4 regions of the Aurantivibrio infirmus genome follow, and region 1 is predicted to be linked to each of the others. Evidence: predicted binding sites of a transcription regulator. Region 1 holds the regulator's gene; each other region holds the start of a gene.
What was found. Region 1 encodes PhoB, which activates phosphate uptake and scavenging genes when phosphate is short. Its sites were predicted from a motif close to TGTCATAAANNTGTAACA; they were not measured.
Positions count from the first base shown of each region.

Region 2: the regulator PhoB is predicted to act here: its motif matches at 3,254-3,271, upstream of ACYUCY_RS03230 (porin).
Region 3: the regulator PhoB is predicted to act here: its motif matches at 1,575-1,592, upstream of ppk1 (polyphosphate kinase 1).
Region 4: the regulator PhoB is predicted to act here: its motif matches at 3,538-3,555, upstream of ACYUCY_RS14345 (TIGR00153 family protein).

Region 1 is NZ_BAAFSK010000006.1:280,677-286,542, forward strand. It holds gene ACYUCY_RS15060 (dicarboxylate/amino acid:cation symporter) at 1-325, opposite strand, end outside; gene ubiA (4-hydroxybenzoate octaprenyltransferase) at 544-1,413, shown strand; gene phoB (phosphate regulon transcriptional regulator PhoB) at 1,550-2,254, shown strand; gene phoR (phosphate regulon sensor histidine kinase PhoR) at 2,360-3,649, shown strand; gene ACYUCY_RS15080 (GNAT family N-acetyltransferase) at 3,700-4,869, shown strand; gene ACYUCY_RS15085 (DUF938 domain-containing protein) at 4,866-5,474, opposite strand; gene yaaA (peroxide stress protein YaaA) at 5,489-5,866, opposite strand, start outside.
Region 2 is NZ_BAAFSK010000001.1:677,315-683,180, forward strand. It holds gene ACYUCY_RS03215 (acetylornithine/succinylornithine family transaminase) at 1-917, opposite strand, end outside; gene ACYUCY_RS03220 (hydantoinase B/oxoprolinase family protein) at 1,090-2,628, shown strand; gene grxD (Grx4 family monothiol glutaredoxin) at 2,818-3,150, shown strand; gene ACYUCY_RS03230 (porin) at 3,418-4,665, shown strand; gene ACYUCY_RS03235 (FMN-binding protein) at 4,622-5,287, shown strand; gene ACYUCY_RS03240 (PepSY domain-containing protein) at 5,259-5,866, shown strand, end outside.
Region 3 is NZ_BAAFSK010000003.1:586,473-592,338, reverse strand. It holds gene ACYUCY_RS09375 (Ppx/GppA phosphatase family protein) at 1-1,143, opposite strand, end outside; gene ppk1 (polyphosphate kinase 1) at 1,611-3,758, shown strand; gene ACYUCY_RS09365 (DUF4920 domain-containing protein) at 3,858-4,307, opposite strand; gene ACYUCY_RS09360 (hypothetical protein) at 4,473-5,213, shown strand; gene ACYUCY_RS09355 (DUF481 domain-containing protein) at 5,436-5,866, shown strand, end outside.
Region 4 is NZ_BAAFSK010000006.1:130,374-136,239, reverse strand. It holds gene argE (acetylornithine deacetylase) at 1-412, opposite strand, end outside; gene ACYUCY_RS14355 (PhzF family phenazine biosynthesis protein) at 460-1,242, opposite strand; gene ACYUCY_RS14350 (inorganic phosphate transporter) at 1,448-2,719, opposite strand; gene ACYUCY_RS14345 (TIGR00153 family protein) at 2,811-3,491, opposite strand; gene ACYUCY_RS14340 (GspE/PulE family protein) at 3,768-5,543, shown strand; gene glnE (bifunctional [glutamate--ammonia ligase]-adenylyl-L-tyrosine phosphorylase/[glutamate--ammonia-ligase] adenylyltransferase) at 5,619-5,866, shown strand, end outside.

The DNA.
Region 1 (5,866 bases):
TAACACCAGGCTGTAAAATATTTACGACGAATAGTCCGATCATGATCGCAACAAAACTCGACGCCAAATAAAAGCCCAGCGTTTTACCACCAATGCGGCCAATACCTTCGCCGCTGCCCATCCCAGCGACGCCACAAATAATCGACGACAAAACTAAGGGAACGATGATCATTTTCAAACCATTGAGAAATAACTTACCGATAAAATCAAACACGCTAAAGGTAGAAACACCAAGCACCATGGTTTCTTCCGTGGTAATACCGCCAATAATAAAGGCCAAAACAATCGCCGAGAGAATTTGCCAGTGCAGGGGGAATTTCTTCATGTCAGGCTCCGATGGTTCAACTTATTGAATCGATTATTATTGTGGATTCGATCATTCTAATCTTATGCGCCGACCTTAGGTCAAAATGGTAGATAAGTACAAGCGATGCTGGAAATTAACTCGAGTTTTTGGTGAATTTACCTAAAGTGCTATAGTGCCTCCCAAATTAATTCCCGCCATTTAATCCAATTCTTTTTTCATGGGGACAAACGCTACTAATGACTACTGCAAAGACCTCAAAGTTTGTTGCCTATCTGCAACTAATGCGCCTTGATAAGCCCATCGGTACATTGTTGCTTTTGTGGCCTACCTTATGGGGTTTATGGATTGCGAGCAGTGGCAAACCCAACATCAAAGTACTAGTCATTTTTGTGCTCGGCACTTTTTTTATGCGAGCTGCGGGCTGTGTGATTAATGATTTTGCTGATAGAAAATTAGACGGTCATGTCGAAAGAACCCGTAATCGCCCCTTGGTGACCGGACGGGTATCGAGCGTAGAAGCAATTTGTTTGTTCGCGCTGTTAACTGCGGTGGCATTTGCCTTGGTATTAATGACCAATGAACTCACTATCAAGTTGTCCTTTGGTGCGATCGCCTTGGCGGTTTGCTATCCCTTCATGAAACGCCATACCCATCTACCGCAGGTAGTGCTTGGCGCCGCTTTTTCATTTGGTATTCCAATGGCTTACGCTGCACAAACTGGGGAATTACCAAACGAGATCTGGCTGATTTACATCGCTAACCTGCTTTGGACTGTTGCTTATGACACCTTTTATGCGATGGTTGATCGAAAAGATGATCTTAAAGTGGGAATAAAATCCACGGCAATCTTATTTGGCAGCAACGACCGCCTCATAACTGGCCTTTTACAGGCCATCACCCTATTAGCGCTAGTGATGGCCGGTGTCCGCTTCGAGTTAGGGCTCTATTACTTCCTAGGCCTTGTGGTTGCTGGGCTTTTCTTTGCTTACCAGCAATATCTCATTAAATTTCGCCATCCAAAAGATTGTTTCCGGGCATTTCTCAATAACAATTGGGTAGGATTAGTCATCTTTTTGGGGCTGGTGGCAAATTTCTATTTTTCTTAATCAATGAAGATCGCGCACGATTTTGAAATTGTCATAAACTTGTAACAGTCTCTTTATTAAATGGAAACCATTCAGTAACCAAGTGAAGCTCTGTATCAACCTTGGTTAATCTAGGGCTTTCAGGAAATTTCCTAATATGGCAGATAAAACAATACTCATTGTTGACGATGAAACCGCTATTCGAGATATGCTGCGAATAGCCTTAGAGATGGCAGACTACAACTGTCTCGAAGCTAGCAACGCACAAGATGCGCACAGCATTATCGTCGATAGCCTACCGGACCTAATCCTTCTCGATTGGATGTTGCCCCACACAAGCGGAATAGAATTGGCTCGTCGTCTCAAACGCGAAGAAGTCACCGCCAAGATCCCCATCATCATGCTCACCGCAAAGGGCGAAGAAGATAATAAGATTCAAGGCCTTGAGGTCGGAGCAGACGATTACATCACCAAACCTTTCTCACCCCGCGAACTAGTCGCCCGATTAAAGGCCGTGCTAAGACGAGCTGGGGGCCAGGAAGAGAGTGAGCCCTTACAGGTAAACGGCCTCTGCTTGGACCCTGCAAGCCATCGCGTCAGTATTCATAGTCACCCGATTCAGATCGGGCCGACAGAATATCGCCTGCTAGAGTTCTTTCTCACTCACCAAGAACGGGTTTATACACGTTCTCAACTCCTCGACCACGTATGGGGGGGGAATGTGTATGTTGAAGAACGCACGGTCGACGTGCATATTCGCCGCCTGCGTAAAGCCTTAGCCCTTGATGGACACGAACGATACATTCAAACTGTCCGCGGCGCGGGCTATCGGTTTTCCACCAAGATGCCTCTTTCTGCATAGCAGGGATAAATTTGCTTTAATGCGCACCGCTTACTAAACCCGAGTTTAGTGTCTTACCTATTCTTTCGGGTGGTCAATTTTTACAATTTTTAAAGGCGCAATGTTTTGCATAGAGGGTTTGCGACCGAGATTCGGCGAGTCATCATATTAACCGGTCTCTGTATTGGCTTTGGCCTAATCAACGGTTATTTGGCCTGGACGCTCATTGCCGGCGGCGCCATTTACATGGGCTGGACCCTATGGCAAATCTTTCGCTTAGATCGCTGGATTATCGCTCGCGAACCAGGTCTACCACCTGACGCCAGCGGGATATGGGGTGATATTTTTGACCGAATCTATCATCTACAAAGACGCCGAGAACGAGAAGCCTTGAGGCTACAAGCGGTCTTAACGCGGGTTCAAGAAACGGTGGCGGCACTTCCTGACGGCGTAATACTTTTAGACTCCCGCGGTTGTATGACTTGGTGGAATGACAATGCCAGTGAACTACTCGCCTTCCAGTCCGGTGATTTACAAACCCCTTTGGTGAATTTTATTCGCGATCCACAATTTATTGAGTATTACGAAAATCAAGATTACCGCTTACCATTTGAAATTCCCTCGCCTCAACACAAAGCCAAGCGTTTACAGATTCAGATAACCCACTATGGTCACGGTGAACGCCTTGTCTTACTGCGCGACATCACCCGTATTTATCGTTTAGAAAAAATGCGCAAAGACTTTGTCGCCAATGTTTCTCATGAAATGCGTACACCACTTACGGTCATAAAAGGCTATGTAGAAACCTTAGCGGACCATGCCGGCGAGGTAGCTCCAACTTGGGAAAAACCAATTGTACAAATTCAACAACAAACCGATCGTATGAATTTACTGGTTAACGATTTGATTACCTTGTCTCGCTTAGAAACTGAAGATACTCAAGGCAATCAGACGACGGTAAATTTAGCCCAATTAGTTAATGCTGTTAAGAGCGAAGCAGAAGTCGTCGGTAAACATAAATATCAAGTCAGCGCAGACTGTGACCCAAAAATTTTGATGAAAGGAAATCAAAAGGAATTGCATAGCGCTGTTTCAAACTTGGTTATCAATGCTATTAAATATTCTCCCCCCGGTACCGATATCCAAATCAATGTGCGTGTCGGTGAAGAGGGAATAGAGGTAGAGGTTGTCGACAATGGTATTGGCATCGATGATATTCATTTATCTCGACTCACCGAACGCTTTTACCGGGTCGACGCAAGCCGTTCGATTAATACTGGCGGAACAGGGCTTGGTTTGGCTATTGTTAAGCATGTGCTGCTGCGTCACGATGGCACCCTTCATATCGATAGCGAGCCAGGAAAAGGCAGCTGCTTTACCTGTTTGTTTCCTTTAAGTCGTTTAGTTTCTGATTAGTCTCTTATACAATTCAAAACCTCTTAATTTTAAAAACCATAGGAAGCTCATTGTCTAACGCAGGCTTGGTGATTAAATTTGTCGATTCTATCGACGATATCGATAAAGCCTCATGGGATATTTTGCGCGATAATGACTATCCTTTTTTGCGTTATGAATTTATTTGGGCACTTGAACATTCTGGTGCAACCAGTAAGGCAACGGGATGGACGCCACATCATATTGTTATCGAACAAACGGCTGAAAACCCGGCAAAAATTATTGCGATTATTCCGCTATATATAAAAGCCCATTCCTACGGCGAATATGTTTTCGATTGGTCTTGGGCTGACGCCTATCATCAGCACGGCATAGATTACTATCCAAAGCTAATTTCTTGCATTCCTTTTACGCCCGCTACGGGCCCACGCGTACTTTTCGATAAAAGTTATGATCTCAACCATCTCGTCAGTATAGCAACCTCGGCTATTAAGTCCGAAGCATCTCGCCTAAATGCGTCCTCTTGGCATTGCTTATTTCCGGAACAAGAATTAAATGAATATTTGCGTGAGCATGAAATTAGCTCGCGCATTGGTTGTCAGTTTCATTGGCTAAATCAAAATTATGCGAGTTTTGAGGAGTTTCTCGCTAGTTTTAACTCAAGAAAACGAAAAAATCTCAATAAAGAACGCAAGCGAGTGGCAGATCAAGGACTTATGCTGCAAACAAAATGTGGTGAAGAAATCAGTGCTGATGAGTGGCAGCAATTTTACCAGTTCTATCATTTCACTTATTTTAAACGCAGCGGCAGACAAGGTTATTTAAACGAAAAGTTTTTTTCCCTATTAGCTAACACTATGCCATCGCAAATAATGATGGTTACCGCTTATCACCAGAACAGCTTGGTCGCCGCCTCTCTTTTTTTTATCGGTGGCGACACGCTGTACGGCCGTTATTGGGGCTGCCAACAGGAATTTGAATGTTTACACTTTGAGGCGTGTTATTACCAAGGAATCAACTTTGCAATTGAGAAAGGCTTGTCGCGATTCGATCCGGGGGCACAGGGCGAGCACAAAATTCAACGCGGCTTTACACCGACGATAACCTATTCAAATCACTGGATAGCCCACCCCGAATTTCGTTCTGCGATCAATCAGTTTCTAGTTCAGGAAAGAAAGGGAACGCTTAGTTATTTCGAAGATGCAAAGTCTTATTTACCATTTAAACACAAGGCTAACTAAGGGTTATGTTTTTGCCAAACGAGCAGCCTATTATTAGCTGGCATCGCATTATCTTCCTTTAACACTAAACCAATATTTTTGGCCAATCTATCGACGGCCTCAAAATCACGAATGCCTTGGTGTGATCCTCGCTGTTTTAACCAAGCATCAAACTGACGATTGCTATCGCTGGTAAATTCACCTTGATAATTAAAAGGCCCGTAAACGGCTAACTTACCCTTTACTCCGAGGGCCTGATCTAAGCCCATAAAGAAATGCTCTACGTTCTGCCAAGACATAATGTGTAAAGTATTTGCAGAAAAAACAGCATCTTTAGTTTCAATTGGCCAAGGTAGTTGTTCCACATTTAAGTCGAAGGGTGCTTTGAGGTTGGCTAAATTTTTCTCGGCTATCCATTGCTGAATGCCTGCGTGATTTTCCTGTAAGTCGCTCGTTTGCCAAATGAGGTGGGGCAAACGCTCCGCAAAAAACACAGCGTGTTGGCCCGTGCCGCTGCCAATCTCTAGTACCTGATTTCTATCTGCAAACACTCTCGACAAAATATCGAAGATTGCCTGTTTATTGTTTTCGCAGGCTTGTGAAAAGGGCTTGTTCATTTTATTCATCTACGAGAAAGTGTTTACATTTTTCGAATAAATACCGGCTTGTTATCCGATGAGTGTTTTTTACTTAGATGGTAGCCTTCTAAATCAAAAGACAAAATATCATCTGCATTTTTGATTTTATTGCGAATGATATAAGCGCTCATTAACCCCCGTGCTTTTTTAGCGAAGAAGCTTATTATTTTGTAATCGCCATTTTTCCAGTCCTTAAACACTGGACTAATGGCCTCTGCATCAAGAGCCGCGGGCTTAACGGCTTTGAAATATTCGTTTGAGGCTAAATTGATAAACGTCTTGCTTTTAGTGGCTTGCAAATCTTTGTTTAGTGCTTCGGTAAGCGTATCGCCCCAAAATTCATAAAGATTATTGCCGTGTTTGGTTTTGAATTTAGTACC
Region 2 (5,866 bases), on a different contig from region 1:
TCGCCAAGCACAGTGGCTCGTTCCATCAGGTTTTCGTTAGCGATAATATCGAGAACCGTTTCGGCAGTGTGACAAGCTAAAGGATTGCCGCCAAAAGTGGTGCCGTGATTTCCCGGTTCGATAACGCGAGATGCTTTTCCTTTTGCTAAGCAAGCGCCAATTGGGAATCCATTACCCAGACCTTTGGCTACAGTGACCACGTCTGGGAAAAAATCACTGTGCTGGTAGGCGAAAAACTTTCCCGTACGCCCCATGCCACTTTGAATTTCGTCTAGCATCAAGAGCCAATCGTTGCTATCGCAGAGTTTGCGTAATTCAGAAAGATAGTTCTCTGCGGGAATATTGATACCCCCTTCACCTTGGATGGGTTCAACAAAAACCGCAACGACATTGGGATTGTTTTTTCCTGCGTCAATCACTGCTTGCAAGTCATTAAAGGGCACATGAATAAAACCTTCGACCCACGGCTGAAACCATTCGCGCACTTTTGCGTTACCGGTGGCAGAAAGTGTTGCCATGGTTCGGCCATGAAAGCTGTTGTCCATGACGATAACGGTAGGCACATCGATGTTTTTTTGATGCCCATACTTGCGTGCAATTTTCAAAGCTGCTTCATTCGCTTCGGCACCAGAATTGCTAAAAAACACGTTATCCATCCCAGATAGATCGCAAAGTTTTTTCGCCAAACTTTGCTGCGGCTCGTTATAAAACAAATTAGAGCAATGCGTTAACGTATGCGCTTGATCGCAAATCGCTTGAGTGATGCCAGGGTGCGCATGACCTAAGCCACATACCGCAATTCCGGCCAGTGCGTCTAAGTATTCATTGCCTTCTTTGTCCCACAGCCGAGCGCCTTCACCCTTTACAAAAACGGTGTCTCCTCTTGCAAAGGCGTTCATTAGCTCTGGTACGTTCATCATAGGCTCCAAAAGAAAACAGGCAGCGTTTGCTGCCTGTGAAAAAATCAAATTTGTCCAAATATTTGGACATTAATAGTATAAGTAAATTATTGTGTTGGCAATTCCTTAGGGAACCCGCAAAGATTTCCCATATTCCGAGTTTCTTTAGATTGAAAAGAGAAAGGTCATTGTGAATCCAATTCAGCTCAGTTTATTTGCCAATCGTATCGAAGCTATTTGTGACGAGATGGGGGCGTTGCTGAGACGTACGGCGTTTTCGCCCAACATTAAAGATCGCTTAGATTTTTCCTGTGCGGTTTTTGACTCTGCCGGAGAGTTGAGCGCGCAAGCTGCACATATTCCTGTACATCTCGGCAGTATGGCCTATGCAATGGCCGATATCGTTAATCAGTGTGAATGGCGACCTGGCGATATGCTGGTCGTAAATGATCCTTTTCTTGGTGGTACACATTTGCCAGATGTAACGGTTGTTGCGCCAATATACGTCGATGAAATATTGATGGGCTTTGTTGCGAACCGTGCTCATCACGCCAATATCGGATCTGATACTCCGGGATCAATGCCTATTTCGAGTCGACTAGATGAAGAGGGCGTAATTATTCCTCCTACCCATATTTTAAAATGTGGCAAATTAGACTTAGCTGTATTTGAACAGCTTTGCGGTGGAGCTGAACAAAATTCTCAATCAGCAGGAGATTTTAAGGCGCAAATTAGCGCCAATGCTTTGGGAGTAGAGCGACTAAAAAAACTGATTAAAGAATTGGGCACTGGGGTTTTTGATAATTCGGTGAAAGCGCTAAACGATTACGCTGAACGCTTAGCGGTTCAGGCGCTTAAGAAAATCCCAAATGGTCAATACAGTTTCGAAGACTTCATGGATGATGATGGGCTTGGCACTCACAACATATCGATAAAAGTGCAGCTCAACATTAACAACGGCTGCGTGACAGCGGACTTTAGCGGCACCCACGATCAGGTAAAGGGGAATATCAATTGCCCTTTACCCGTAACCGCTGCGGCAGTGTTTTATGTGATTCGTTGTTTATTGCCCGCACAAGCGCCAGGTTGTGCAGGGATATTTCGCCCAATCAAAATTATTGCTGAGCCGGGGAGTTTGTTGAATGCGTTAAGACCGGCAGCCGTGGCTGCAGGCAATGTCGAAACGTCTACACGTATAACTGATGTCGTTTTGGGAGCCTTGAGCCAAGCAATCCCACTTCAGATCCCTGCCGCGAGTCATGGCTCAATGAATAACATTGCGATGGGGGTGAATGCTGGAGAAGGTCGTCAAGCCTGGGACTATTACGAAACCGTCGGCGGTGGTATGGGAGCGAATGCTAATAATGATGGCTTGAGTGCAGTGCAGACGCATATGACAAATACTTTGAATACGCCCGTTGAAAGCTTGGAGCTTCATTATCCCTTGCGTATCGATCGTTATCAGATTCGCGATCGATCAGGTGGAAGCGGCGCAAATAGAGGCGGCGACGGGATTATCAGGGAGTATGAGTTTTTGGCTGATGCCGAAGTCACATTGTTAACAGAAAGAAGGGCACTAGCCCCCTGGGGGTTATCCGGTGGCGAGGCGGGCATGAAGGGGGAGAACTTGGTGAATGGCCAAGTCGTTGCGGGAAAAGTGAGCTTATCAATGAAGCTTGGCGATCGATTAACTTTGAAAACACCGGGCGGCGGCGGTTGGGGGAAGTGAATAAAGCTGCGATTTGTCTTCGTTATGGAGGCAGTTTTCATGTCAATGGTGACGCTCTTGATTACAAGGCTAGTGCGCTGCGCTAGAATGTCTGGCCTTTACTTCCTCCCTTGGATTTTTTGCAGACACCCCAACATAGATATTATTCGCACTTATCCCCAGAATTATTGAAAGAGGTTTTTACACGTTATGGATACTTTGGACACAATCAAGCAACAGCTTGCAGACAATAAAATTATTTTATACATGAAGGGCTCACCAACCGCCCCACAGTGCGGATTTTCAATGCGAACTTCACAGCTACTGATGGGCTGCGGACAGCGTTTTGCTTATGTTGATGTCTTGGCTAACCCTGAGATTCGAGCAACATTACCCGGATTTGCAAATTGGCCGACTTTCCCCCAGCTTTGGGTCAATGGTGAGTTAATTGGCGGCTGCGACATTATCACTGAGATGCATGAAAAAGGTGAGTTAAAGCCCCTTGTTGATGCTGCTGCTGGAGCGGAATCCCAAGCGGAGTAGTGCTTGGGATTCCGAAAGGTGCCTCAGTCTCGCTAACAAAATTTAGTTCATCTACATCCCACCCAGCATCGTGCTATATCGGTTTGTCGGCATGTTGCTGGAGTGTCCTCAATACGTAACCCCCGATAGTCCCCCTCCATAAAACACTTTCAATGGCTCCTGAGCAAGGCGGCGGCAGTCTATCATTTTTACTAATAGTATTGATAATAATTATCATTTAGATTATATTGCGCGACTTCTACACCCTAAGATAACGCGAGAAATACTATGAAACTAAGTTTAGTTCGATCCATCGGGGCCATCGCAGGCGCTATGTGGCTCATGTCCGGAAGTGTCTCGGCTCAACAAGCACCGAGCCAGGAAGAGATGTGGGAAATTCTTCAGCAACAAAAAGCTGAAATTGAAGGCTTAAAAGAAAGGCTAGATGAGGCTAACGAAAAGATTAGCGATAACGATGAAAAGGTATCGATTACCGCAGATGCTGTTGAGAATATTTCTAGTAACGCATTCGCTGGAGCTTCGGGCAATTCCTCCACGACTCTGGGTGGGTATGCGGAACTTCACTACAACAAATTGGATAACGACCTTAGCGGCGGAGAAGATAAAGACGAAATAGATTTCCATCGTTTCGTTTTATTTCTCGGCCACGAATTTTCTGATTCAGTAAGAATGTTTTCAGAATTGGAAGTTGAGCACAGCATCGCTGGCGAAGGCCAAAATGGTGAGATCGAGCTAGAGCAAGCTTATATTGAGTGGGATATAAACAAAGATCTTAGTGCGAAGGCGGGTTTGTTTTTGATTCCTGTTGGGATCTTGAATGAAACTCATGAGCCAAATACTTTTTATGGCGTTGAGCGGAATAGTGTAGAAAAAAATATTATTCCAACCACATGGTGGGAAGCGGGTGGCGCAGTTTCTGGAGAAATTGCTCCCGGTTTAAGTTTTGACTTCGCCTTACATTCTGGTTTGTTTATGGAAAATGGCAGCGTGCGTAGCGGGCGTCAAAAAGTATCGGAAGCAAAAGCTGACGACTTCGCAGCAACCGGACGAATTCGCTACACGGGAATCGCAGGTTTAGAACTTTCAGCAACCTTACAGCAGCAAACGGACGTATTGCAGGGGGAAAATATTGGTGGTGCAAGCGATGTATCTGCATTGCTTGCTGAGGTGCATGCTATCTACGAAACCGGTCCTTTTAGCATACGAGCCTTATATGCAATGTGGGATATTGATGATGATATCGAAATGCTTACGGTCGGCGCCGACAAACAAAAGGGGTGGTATGTAGAGCCGTCTTTTGATGTCAACGATAAGATCGGTTTGTTTGTGAGAGTCAGTCAGTGGGATACACAGGCGGGCGCGAGCAATGACAGTGAATATGATCAAATTGATTTTGGAATCAATTACATGCTAACGGAAGGCGTGGTTTTAAAGGCGGACTACCAGCGTCAAAAAGCACCAACGGGTTCAAATGAGTTCGATGGTTTCAATTTTGGAATTGGCTGGGCCTTCTAAAACTATTATGAATAGCGATAAATTAAAAAGACGTTCTTCTTTTATAGCAATTGCTGTATTTATCGCTTTTGCGCCGCATATTTACGCCGAAAAAGGCGTATTTATGACGGCGCAACACTTTATTTCGCAAAGTTTCGAAATAAAAGACGAACAACTTAACGACGGAGCGCACACCTTAGTTCAGCAAAAAAAGCTGTGGCTAAACGAAGAGCGTAAGCAAAAAGTTGAAGAAATTCTTCATCATAAATACTCATCTTTGCGTGTTCGGTATTGGACTAATGGCAAGCGAACGGCGTGGGTCCTTGATGAGATTGGCAAAGAGCATCCTATTACCTTTGGGGTCTCCGTTGAGAATGGCCAAATACTGGATGTCGTCGTATTGGAATTCAGGGAAAGCCGTGGTGGTGAAATCCGCTATCCCTTCTTCACTAAACAATTTATAAATGCCTCTTTAGATCAGAGTAAATCTAAAGCGAGTCTGACCAATTCAATTGATGGAATTACTGGCGCTACGCTATCCGTGCGAGCGGCGAAAAAAATCGCTACACTGGCGCTGTATTTTCATGAGCAAATTGAATTTGATGGCCGCCTGAATGAACAGCTCTCGACAGCAAGCGAATAACAACTCCTCCCTTTTAAAAACTCGTCGGAATATCCTGAGCTGGCATCGCTGGATTGGTATAGTTTCAGCGCTGTTTGTTATTGTCTTGGCGACTAGCGGTTTACTGTTAAATCACACATCAAATCTAGACCTCGACAAAAAATTTCTTTCTTCAAGCGCGAGTAAATTTTTTTACGGAATTCAACTCCCTGAAATATTAGCCTATGAGTTCAGTGACCTTGTCGCTGTGCAAGACGATAGTGGGCGACTGTTCTTGAATCGAAAATCTTTAGGCGAATGTCAGGGCAAGCTTGTCGGTATTGTTGTGCTCATTGAGCAGGTTTTTTTGGCCTGCGAGCGAGAGTTGATTGAAGTGACCGAAGAAGGCGAGATTATTGAGCGCCTTGGCCCCGCATTTGGCTTACCCATACCCATAGACGCCTTTGGAGACTGTGAAGAGCGGCTGTGTTGGATTAGTGAAGAAAAAAGTTATGGGCTCGATGTCGAAACTTTGGCTTGGGTAGAAATGGCCCGCGCTTCAGTCGCTGAGCTGCAGCCGGTTGTTCTTAGCGCGGAGGACCAAGCTTTTTATCAGGTTGG
Region 3 (5,866 bases), on a different contig from region 1:
AATTGCTAAGCCAATTTCGTGAAGACTTAGCGCCCATCTGAGCGTCTGTAATGATTGGTCGTATTGTTCAAAATCGTTTTTGGTTTGTTCTAGCATCTTGCTGGCAAATTCGGTGATTCGCTTGCTTTGTTGTTCATCACAATAATATTGTTTCATCATTTGCTGAACAGTTTGTTCTCGAATATCTGTACTGGTTTTTCTACCCGCGAGTTCGAAGATAATGCCTTCACGTAAGGCATAGCTCGATACATGCATTTGTTCAATCTTCAATTCAATAAACAAGCCGAGCAGTACAGCTAAGCCACCAGGAAACACCGCTTTGCGGTCATCATTTAAGTTTGGCAGATTAAGTTTCTCGACGCAGTCGAACTCGCAAAGCTTGTTCGCTAGAGTGCTTAGTCCTTCCAAAGTAATGACGTGCTCGTTGTTTAAGCTTAAACCTTCAAGGACACTTTCGATTGCGCGAATAGTGCCAGATGAACCAACGGCCTCCTGCCAGCGTTTGCTTGAGAATTGATTCACAAACTCTTGTATTTCGGATCTGGCGGCGAGTAGTGCCTTGTCGAAAGCTTTGCGAGTTATCATGCCATCTTCAAAATAGCGTTGGCTATATGTAACACAACCCATGTGAATACTTTGTAGATTCTCTGGTTTCTTTAAGCCGACAACGAGTTCTGTCGAGCCCCCTCCAATATCAACGATTAATCTTTTCTTATCTGTTGGGGCGAAGTCATTCGCAATACCCAAATAAATTATTCGCGCTTCCTCTGTTCCGCTGATGATATCAATTGGCGATTGCAGAATTTCTTCCGCTCGTTCTAAAAAGCCGTCAGCATTCTTTGCGGCTCGCAAGGTGTTAGTGCCGACCACACGAAATTGAGTAATGTGAGCCGCTTGCAATCTCTCGGCAAAGCGATGGATACTAGCTAGAGCTCGCTTAATGGTGTTTTTCGAAAGTATTCCGTCACTGCGCAGACCTGAGGCCAGCCTGACTGTCTCTTTTTGGCTGTCTAAAATGATCATTTTGCCAGCTTCAAAGCGTGCAATTATCAAATGGAAGCTGTTCGAGCCAAGGTCGAGGGCGGCATATACTGGGGCCGTGGTTTCTGAGGGAGAAGGTGGTGTTATGTCGGAAGAGATCACGAGTTTTACCTACTGCGTCATAAAAGTGTAAAGAACAAGTGAGATAAAATGAGTTACTATCTAGCAACTCAGCTATAGCTTAATCACCATATCTTTGTGCTTGGTCAATGGGCTTTGTGAGTCTTTCATATCTGTAGTTTTAAAAACCTGTATCTACGCTTTTGGCCGAAAATATTTTTGCGGTCGAAAAAGTGGAAGCTAAATAACTACAATGAAGCGCTCGTTGGTGAAAAATTATAAGTAAGTCTATGGAGAATAGTGACGCGTTGACATCCCCTTTAAGTCTTGAACTTTCCCCTGCCTCAGCGAAGCCCTAACGATAATTTACTATTGAAAGCGATCTTAGCACATTCTAATAATGGCATGGATGAACTATTGTTATAAATCGGAAGTGGTGATCAATTTTTTGAGCAGAAATATAAAAGCGGTATTGTTAAAAATCTGAAATATTATGGAATTGATTGAAAATGTCTAAAGATAATGAATTTATTGCGAAAGAATTGAGCTGGCTATCTTTTAATGAACGTGTATTACAAGAGGCGTCAGATAAGAACGTGCCGGTGATTCAAAGGCTTCGATATCTGGGAATATTTTCGAACAACCTCGACGAGTTTTTTCGGGTTCGAGTGGCGGATGTGAGCCGCTTGGCGGCGTTTTCCGCCAAATCAGGATTGAAGGAAAAATATAATCAGTTACTACTCGATATACAGGCACGCGCTCTACAACTTCAAAATAAGTTCGATCGTGTGTATCTAAATGTACTCGCGGATTTACGTAAAAAGCGAATCTATTTGGTTAACGAAGAGCAACTCGATCAACATCAAGCGGCTTACGTGGAGCAGCTCTTTGATACTCAAGTGTTGCCGGAGCTCGATCCGATTTTATTGCATAGCCCTCAGTCTTTTCCACCCTTGGTGGATGGTTTAATTTACTTGGCTGTGAAAATTTGCTCTGGTGATCAAGTGTCCTACGGCATCGTCGAAGTGCCGACAGACAGAATTCACCGTTTCAACCGTATTCCCTCACGAAAGGGCAAAAAAGGTAAAGTCTTTATTGTTCTCGACAATATTATCCGTCATTGCTTACCGAAAGTTTTTCGTGGTGTTATTGATATCGATTCGGTAGAGGCCTATACATTTAAATTAACTATGGACGCTGAGTTGGAACTAGGTGATGGAATTAATCAAAGTCTAGTTAATCGCTTAGCGACCTCATTAAAGAAGCGCCAAAATAGCGACAATTTAGAACGTTTTATCTACGACAGTATGATGCCTCAAGATCTGCTTGATCTGCTAACACGGCGACTCAATTTGGATAAGTACGACAGCTTAATGCCCGGCGGGCGCTACCATAACGCGAAGGACTTCATCGATTTTCCAAACGACGGCCCTGCGTATTTAGAATTTAAGCCCCTTTCCAAAGTACCAAGTGCCGACCTCGACGACGAAGATAAAAACATATTTGAGTCTATTAGGAATCGTGATGTCCTACTTTATTATCCTTACAATGCTTTTGACTCTGTTATTGAGTTATTGAAAACAGCTGCAATTGATCCCGCAGTTAAGAAGATTCAAATTAGCCTCTATCGTGTGGCGAGCAAGTCGCGCGTTGTTGATGCCTTATTGAGTGCACGTGGGAATGACAAAGAAGTAACCGCCGTTGTCGAATTACAAGCTCGCTTTGATGAGGCCGCAAACATCGATTGGGCGACCCAGTTGACTGAAGGCGGCGTTAACGTGATCTTCGGTATTCCGGGTTTGAAAGTACATAGCAAGCTAATACTAATTACCCGCCAGGAAAATAATACTCTTCGCTATTACACACACATAGGCACGGGAAATTTTAACGAAAAAACGTCGAAGGTCTACACCGATTTTAGCTTGCTAACCTACGATCAAAAAATTGGCAAAGATACAGATAATGTTTTCGACTTTATTTCGTATACTTATAGACGTCACCATTATGAACAATTACTCGTCTCGCCATTATCGAATCGTCTTGGTGTCGAAAAATTAATTACCAATGAGATCGATAACGCGAAGGCCTACAAAATAGCAACGATTACGATAAAGTGTAATAACTTAGTGGATCCCAGCATTATTGAATTACTTTATCAAGCCAGTAACCACGGAGTTCGAGTACGCGTTATTTGTCGAGGTATGTGTTCTTTAGTACCTGGGATACCAGGCATGTCTGAAAATATAGAAGTAATTAGTATTGTTGATCGCTTTCTCGAGCACGCAAGAGTGTTTATTTTTCACAATGATGGAAAGCCAAAATATTTTATTTCTTCCGCTGACTTAATGACTAGAAACCTCGACTTTCGTGTTGAAGTCACGGTACCAATTAAAGATCAACACTTACAAGCCCGAATACAAGATATCATTGATATCCAGTGGTGCGACAATGTTAAAGCGCGAAGTCTAGATGCGAAGCTCTCGAATGATCTTCGAAAGATTAAAATGAATGGGAATGTCAGGTCTCAAGAAGTGATTCACGAATACTTTGAAAAGGGCAAGTTACCTCAAGCCGTTCAGCGTGCGCGAGCCCGGTGGGAGAAAGATTTAAAAAGCGCTATTAAACGGAAATCTAAAAAGAAGAAAGTGACGAAATAATATTCTTCAAACAAAAAACCTTAGATGTCATGGTGTATACCTAAGGTTTTTAATATACCTTAGGTTTTTACGTCTGGTGAATGTCGAGAGCCGCTAGTTCTATTCTGGCTTAATTCTCACTCCTGAAGCAATCATTCGAAACTCACTGATGGGTTGAGTTACCTTCTTTGGGTCACCTCCGGCATCTTGCACCATGTGCTTACTTTCTTCTAAGCTCATTTGGATTTTTTCGAGAACGCCTTCAACGGTGACCTGTTTGCCGACGATATTAAAGGGTACGAAAAAGCTGTAGTCTTTAAACGTAACTCGCATTTCATTGTCCGCCGACTTTAAAGCCATCCAGCAACCTTTTTTCTCGCAGACACTATCGACTTTCGCTTCGACTACGACGTTGATTGAAGACTGGTCGTTTAGGAAGTCGATCGCGGTATTGAGTGAAATTGGGGCATTGTCAGATAAAGCCGCTCCAAACGTTTGCGAGAAACAATTAAAGCTCGTCAAAGAAAGCAATATAACCAAGCCGTTGAATAGAGAAGGTTTAAGATTCATAGTGCTTACCTTTTTTGAAGAAATATTATCGTGCTAGCTTTGTTCGAGATGAGGGTTATAAATTCTACACTTAATCAGTTGTTGGGCCAAATCAGCGTGAAATGCGTATAACGTAAGTAATTGATTTATAGTAAGGCAATTACATACCTTAACAGAGGGAAGTTTATGAAAAGAATAAAAGCTTTTGTCTTGATAGTCTTTAGTTTGGTTTTCTTACAAGGATGCCAATACTTTCAGCGGGCGAGTATACCCATGGAATTTGAGAAGTACGTTTTAGACAATGATCGTTATGTCCAAGCACCAGAGTTGTCGAATAGAAGTTCGACGAGCCTATTGGTCATGCTGCCTGGGATCGCTGGCCAACCTAATTCGAAAACTCTCGACTCAATTTTAAAAACCTTGGAATACGAAAATGTTGATATAGATGTTCTCGATGTCAACGCCAATTTTGCTTACTATCGCTCGAGAATTTTATTAGAGCGATTGAAAGCAGACATTGTTGATCCAGCCTTAACATTGGGGTATGAAGAAATCCATTTTATGGGCGTTTCTCTAGGCGGATACGGAGCGCTTTTGTACCTACGTGAATTTCCTGACGATGTGACATCGGCAATGTTGTTGGCGCCTTATTTGGGTGAGGATGATGAATACGTCGACTTCGTTAATTCAGAAACGCCAGTCGATTTTTCCGAGGGGAACCTCTGGCCCTGGCTGTCGACTTTGCCGCCAGAAGTAAATAACAAAATATTTTTAGCCTACGGATTACAGGATGATTTTAGTGCGCTAAATTCTAAGCTTGCCGAATTCCTTAATGATGAACATGTTTTCACCATAGAAGGAGAGCATCGGTGGACAACTTGGCTGCCACTTTGGCAGCAGCTTACAGCCAATAATGATTTATGGTGAGTCATTTAAATAATCTTATTACTAGGGAGCCAGCTTACGCGGGGTCCCCAGATTTGACATGAATTTACAGTTCGCACCAAGACATTTTTTTCTCATATGTTAACATTGCGCCGCTTGATATTGATGGCTAGTAGTTGACGCTAGCTGTCGTGAAACAGGTGCGATTAGAGAGCTATATAAGCGATTCCGAAGAAAATTAGGATCGAAGATCTTGAGAGGAGAATGATGTTGAATAATAAATATTTAGTAAAAACCTTACCTGGCGTACTTTTATTGGCAACGGTGAGCGCTGCGACGGCAGCTGATCCATGGACCGGCAAAGGTGAGCTTGGTTATGTGCTGGTTGAGGGAAACACAAAATCCGAAGTGCTAAACGTGGGCATAGAGTTTGAAAAAGTACACGATAATTGGAAGCATGTTGCAAAAATAGGTGCCATAGATTCTAAGAGCAACGGTGTGCAAAGCGCAGATAGTCGCGCCGCAAGCTGGCGATCCGAATATAGTTTTTCAGAGCGTACATTTGGTTTTGGTGAGGCGAGTTATTCTGAGGATGAATTCGATTCATTCGATAGAATTTATACAATTTCTTTCGGTGCTGGTTACAAAGTCATCATGGAAGAGGATCAAACTTGGAATCTTTCAGCAGGTGTTGG
Region 4 (5,866 bases), 150 kb from region 1:
GCTGGAGAGGTTTACCGATAATTTTTTTTACCGCTTCAATGACGACAGGAAAAAATCCTTTCATGTCCGTTGCGCCCAAACCGTAAAATCGACCATCTTTTTCCGTTAATGAGAAAGGGTCTTGCAACCATCGATTCTCGTCATAAGGAACTGTATCGGTATGGCCAGCCAATACTAAACCGCCGGGGCCACTGCCTAAGCTGGCGATAAGATTCGCTTTGTTAGGCTGATTGTGCACTGGAATAATTTCGGTATTGAAACCCAATTCAGCGAACCAGGTTGCAAGCAGATCAATAACATTCCTGTTGCCCATATCCCAGCGCGCGGAGGTGCTGCTAACGGAAGGAAGCGCAACGAGTTGCGACAACTGCTGTTGGTAATTCTGATCTAAAAATTTGTTTGAAATCGCCATAAGCTCAATTCAGAGATTTTTTGTTGGGGGGCTTAAATTATCACTCTTTAAACAAGAAAGATTGTTCCTTTTGAGAATAGTGTGACCCTTCCGGAAATCAATACTCGATTAGCGGTCAATTCTACATGAACCGTACCGCCCCGGCGGGATAATTGTTTTGCCACCAGTGTATGTTTCCCGAGCCTCTCCGCCCAATAAGGAGTGATTTTTGTATATGCAGAACCTGTTACTGGATCTTCGAGGACTCCTTTTGCCGGTGCGAAAAAACGACAAACGAAATCACTGTCTTCCCCTGGTGCGGTGATTACAATTCCTCGATAGGGCAGATTCTTTAATTTAAAAAAGTCGGGTAGGAAGCTCTCGATATCCGCTTGTTTCTCGTAAACTGCTACCAGGTCCTCTCCAGCTAATACCTTTGTAGGCGTTGTTCCTAATGCGTCATTAATCTTCTGTGTTAAATCAACTTCAGAAATAGCTTGAACAGGAAAATTCAATGTTAGCCCCTGATGAGAATTGTTAACGTACAAAGGGCCGCTTAGTGATGAAAACTCGATAGTATCAAAGTCATAATCTAATTCCTTGAAGATCACATAAGCACTCGCGAGTGTCGCATGACCACAAAGCTTTACTTCAGTTTCAGGGGTAAACCAGCGAATGTGAAAACGGTCTTCTTCACCAACAAAAAAAGCGGTTTCCGATAGATTAATTTCAGCGGCAATAGACTGCATTGTTTCGTCGGGTAGCCAAGTCAAGAGCGGGCACACTGCTGCGGGGTTGCCAGCGAATTGAGCACTTGAAAATGCATCGAGGTGAAATACGTTTATATTCATGTCTATAGTTCTGCCTGGAAGTGATAACAAAAAATATTAACCGAACTGCAGTAAAAGCTGAATGCGATTTTTAAAGTAAAAATCGATAAAGGTTAATATATTTTTCAAGGCGGGAAATTTAAAGATGACAAAAAATTGTCATCTTTAAATTAGTCAAATTATAAAAATATCTAAAAAACGAATCGTAATGAGAGGGATTTGAACATCAAGACAAAGTTATTTTAAAGATGTAGAAAAATATAATCGCTAAGACTGCACCAATAGGTAAGGTAATTATCCATGACATAAAAATGGTGCCAATGACCTTTAGGTTTAACGCAGCGATCCCCCGCGCCATGCCAACACCGAGTATGGCACCAACAAGGGTGTGGGTTGTCGATACTGGAAGTCCCGTAGCAGAGGCAAATACGACTGTTGCCGCTGCACCAAGCTCGGCAGCAAATCCTCGGCTCGGGGTGAGTTCAGTAATTTTTCGGCCAACGGTGGCAATTACTTTGTAACCGTAAGTTGCGAGACCGGCCACAATTCCCAAGCCACCTAGGAGCAAAACCCAGCTCGGCATCACTGATTTTGCGGCTATGGTGCCGGTATCAATAACGCCATAAATAGCGGCTAATGGCCCTACCGCATTCGCAACATCATTCGATCCGTGCGCAAAGGCCATGGCGCAGGCTGTAAAAATCATTAACACTGCAAATATTTTTTCAACATCGGCAAAGCGATTTCCTTCGTTATTATCTTGTTGTTTTATTTTTCTAAATAAAAACATGCCAAGTAGCGCAACCATGATTCCGGCAATTGCGGAGATACCCGCAGATTCCCAAAAATTAATTTTTAATCCAGCATCGCTAAATACATATTTTAATCCTTTTACCATGGTGACCATCGAAATTAAAAAGCCAACGGCAAACATATAAAACGGAATATAGCGCTTGGCATTCTGAAACGGATTGTTCGAATTAAGAATTAACGCTTGCACGCTGCGAAATAAACCAAAAGAAATTATGCCTGCGAGTAAGGGCGATACCAGCCAGCTCGCAACGATGCTGCCAACTTTCCCCCAGGCGACGGCGTCCGGAGAAATACCAACTGCTGCGAAGCCAACTATCGCGCCGACAATAGAGTGGGTTGTTGAAACGGGCCAGCCCCAAATACTGGCGACTAACAACCATGTCCCCGCCGCTAATAACGCGGATAACATCCCGTACACCAGTAACTCAGGTGAACCCTCTAAGAAAGTAGGATCAATAATTCCTTTGCGAATAGTGGAAGTAACTTCGCCACCGGCGAGGTAGGCGCCCAAAAATTCAAAAACCATTGCGATGCAAATCGCTTGTTTGATGGTGAGTGCTCGTGACCCTACAGAAGTTCCCATCGCATTGGCTACATCATTAGCACCAACACCCCATGCCATAAATACACCGAACACACAGGCAAGGATTAATAGTACGTTGCCGTACTCAGCGATTACCGACATTGATGACCTCTCTCAGACTATCTTTAACTTTTTATTTTTTAAATTTTTAACGAGTTTGCTGTTCAATTTGCAACAAGTTTTTTATGAGCAATTATCTTGCGAGCAGTAACTGCAATCGACTTCCCACTTTCTGTGCGCAATTTGATAGATCCCCAATTAATTCAATCACGCGATATAAGAAAATCACATCGACCGGATTGTAATTGGATTCGATGGCATAAAGCGCGGCACGAATTTCCACCTCAATCTTGTCGGCGTTGTGTTCTCTATCATCAAGCTCTTCAATTAAATTTTCGACAACCGTCAGCTCCTTGCCGCTAAATCCGGTTTCTAGCAATTCATCTAATTCATTAATTGCGACCAAGGCTTGGTTCACGGCATCTACAGCCGATTGCACGAAATTTTGCATTGTTGTTTGAATAGAATCAGGAATTTGCATTTTGCGTCCAAGCATTATTCCTGCGATATCCCGTGAGCAGTTAGCGATCGCATCTTGCATCGATAACAATTCGAGCAAATCCGTGCGGGGTACAGGCAGAAATAAACTTTTCGGAAGATGCATGCGCAAGTTCTTCTTTAGGTCGTCAGCCTCATTTTCTTTATCCGCGATGCCTAACTGTAGTTTCTCCGCCTGGGTCCAATCATTGGCTATAACGGCGGAGAAAAATGGCACGAGTTCGTTGGCTGTGGCACAAGCAACAGTCATATGATCTTGCATGGGCTTGATGGGCGACTTACCGAATAAGCTGGTAAAAGGGTTACTGATAGCCATTTCTCAATTCCTAGGGTTATCGGGCTAAGGGAAAAGCGGCCGTCATTATGGCAAAAATGTGACAGAATGACTCTCGTTTTGAGGCTTAGGCCGCTTTTTTTTATTCGCTCTATGGCGTCGCGCTACAGGCCGCTGTGATTAGCGGCTACAATCCTTAGACAGAACTGCCGCATACTGAGGGATAGTTGGAGTAGACTATTGAGTTTTAGTGAATATGCCACAGTTGAGGATTCTTGGTGTGAGCATAATTATTCAGATAGTTATTAGGAAAGTTATATGAGTGAGGCTGCGTTAGCGGAGCGAATGCTTGATTTGCGTTCTTTATTGGGTGATCTGGTCGCAGATGGGCTCATTGATCAGGAGGAGTCGAACCGGATTTCTGGCGCTGCACGTACTCGCGAACAGGCGGTGATGCATCCCCTGAGTTATATCGGCAGTGAGCAGCTGAAAGACTGTAAACGCCCTGGCAAAACCTTAAGTTTGGATAACCTGACAGAATGGCTCGCCGAAAAAGCGGGTCTTCCTGTCGTACATATTGACCCCCTCAAAGTAAAAGTCGCCGCAGTGACCGACGTTATGTCCTATGCCTTCGCAAAGCGCCACGGCATATTGTGTGTTGACGTTAACGCCGAGCAGGTCACAGTTGCCACAACCCAGCCTTTTGTTAACGCTTGGGAGTCACAGCTAGAGCACACAGCGAGACGTTCGGTACGCCGTGTCATGGCTAACCCTGCCGATATCGAACGCTTCATGGTGGAGTTCTATACCCTATCCCGTTCGGTCTCTGGTGCATCGGGTATGAATACCGCTAGTAGTGCTTCGAACTTTGAGCAGCTCCTAGAATTGGGTCAAATGGGTGATCCAGAAGCCAACGATCAACACATTGTTAATATTGTTGATTGGTTATTGCAGTATGCCTTTGACCAGCGAGCCAGTGATATTCATATTGAACCCCGACGGGAAGTGGGCAAGGTTAGATTTCGAATCGACGGTGTACTCCATCAAGTCTATGAGTTGCCTGCCGTCGTCAATACTGCGGTTACCAGCCGTATCAAAATTCTCGGGCGCATGAACGTTGCGGAAAAGCGCAAGCCTCAAGATGGGCGGATAAAAACTAAGCGTGCCGACGGGAGCGAAGTTGAATTACGACTTTCCACCTTGCCAACAGCATTTGGCGAAAAAATGGTGATGAGGATTTTTGATCCCGATGTGTTATTGCGCTCTTTCACAGAGCTCGGGCTTACCGGTGAGGACTATGCTAAATGGCAATCGATGGTCACCAAGCCCAATGGCATCGTGTTAGTCACCGGGCCAACCGGCTCAGGTAAAACCACCACGCTGTATTCGACACTTAAGCAATTAGCAACGCCTGAAGTCAACGTCAGCACCATCGAAGATCCAATTGAAATGGTTGAAGAAGCCTTCAATCAAACTCAAGTGCAAAGCCAAATTGGCCTCGACTTCGCTGCTGGTGTCCGGACTTTAATGCGACAAGATCCAGACATCATCATGGTGGGTGAGATCCGTGATCTGGAAACGGCACAAATGGCTATTCAAGCCTCGCTCACTGGCCATTTAGTATTATCGACTTTGCATACCAATGACGCGCCGACATCGTTAATGCGTTTGCTTGACTTAGGTTTGGCAACTTACTTGGTGAAATCCACTTTGTTGGGCATTGTTGCCCAGCGTTTAGTGCGAACTTTATGTCCTCACTGCAAAAAAGAGAGTGAAATTGATCAAACTGCATGGCGAGATCTTGTTCGGCCGTGGAAAGCGCCCGGCCCGGAAAAATTATTCAAACCCGTCGGCTGTTTAGAATGCCGAAATACTGGGTATTACGGTCGACAGGGTATTTATGAAATTTTACCGCTTAGTGATTCAATTAAAGAACTCATTACAGATCAATGCGATTTGATGACTTTGAGAAAACAGGCGATGAAAGAAGGTATGCGTTCTCTGCGTTTGGCGGGGGCTCAAAAAGTTGCCGCTGGTGAAACGACAATGGAAGAAGTTATGCGCGTGGCACCTCCTCCGAATATAGCAATTTAAGTTGATTGCAATCACTAACAAATAGCCGAACCGAATTAAACTATCTCGCGTTTTTATAATTGACCGCATCACAATATGCTATCTACTCCCGAAATCCCTTCCGAATTATTGGCAACATTTGACCAATTTAAAAATGATTGGTTTGAATTTTGTGTTGAAGAAGAAAAAAATCTTTTCGAGAATCACATTGTAAATAATGAAACATTGCTTACGCAGTTAAAAACGGCTGTTGTTGGTAGCGAGTTTGTCACCAAACAACTTTTATCCTTGCCCAACTTGATGAGTGAGCTGATAAAAGATGATCTCAATGTTTCAAAATATTT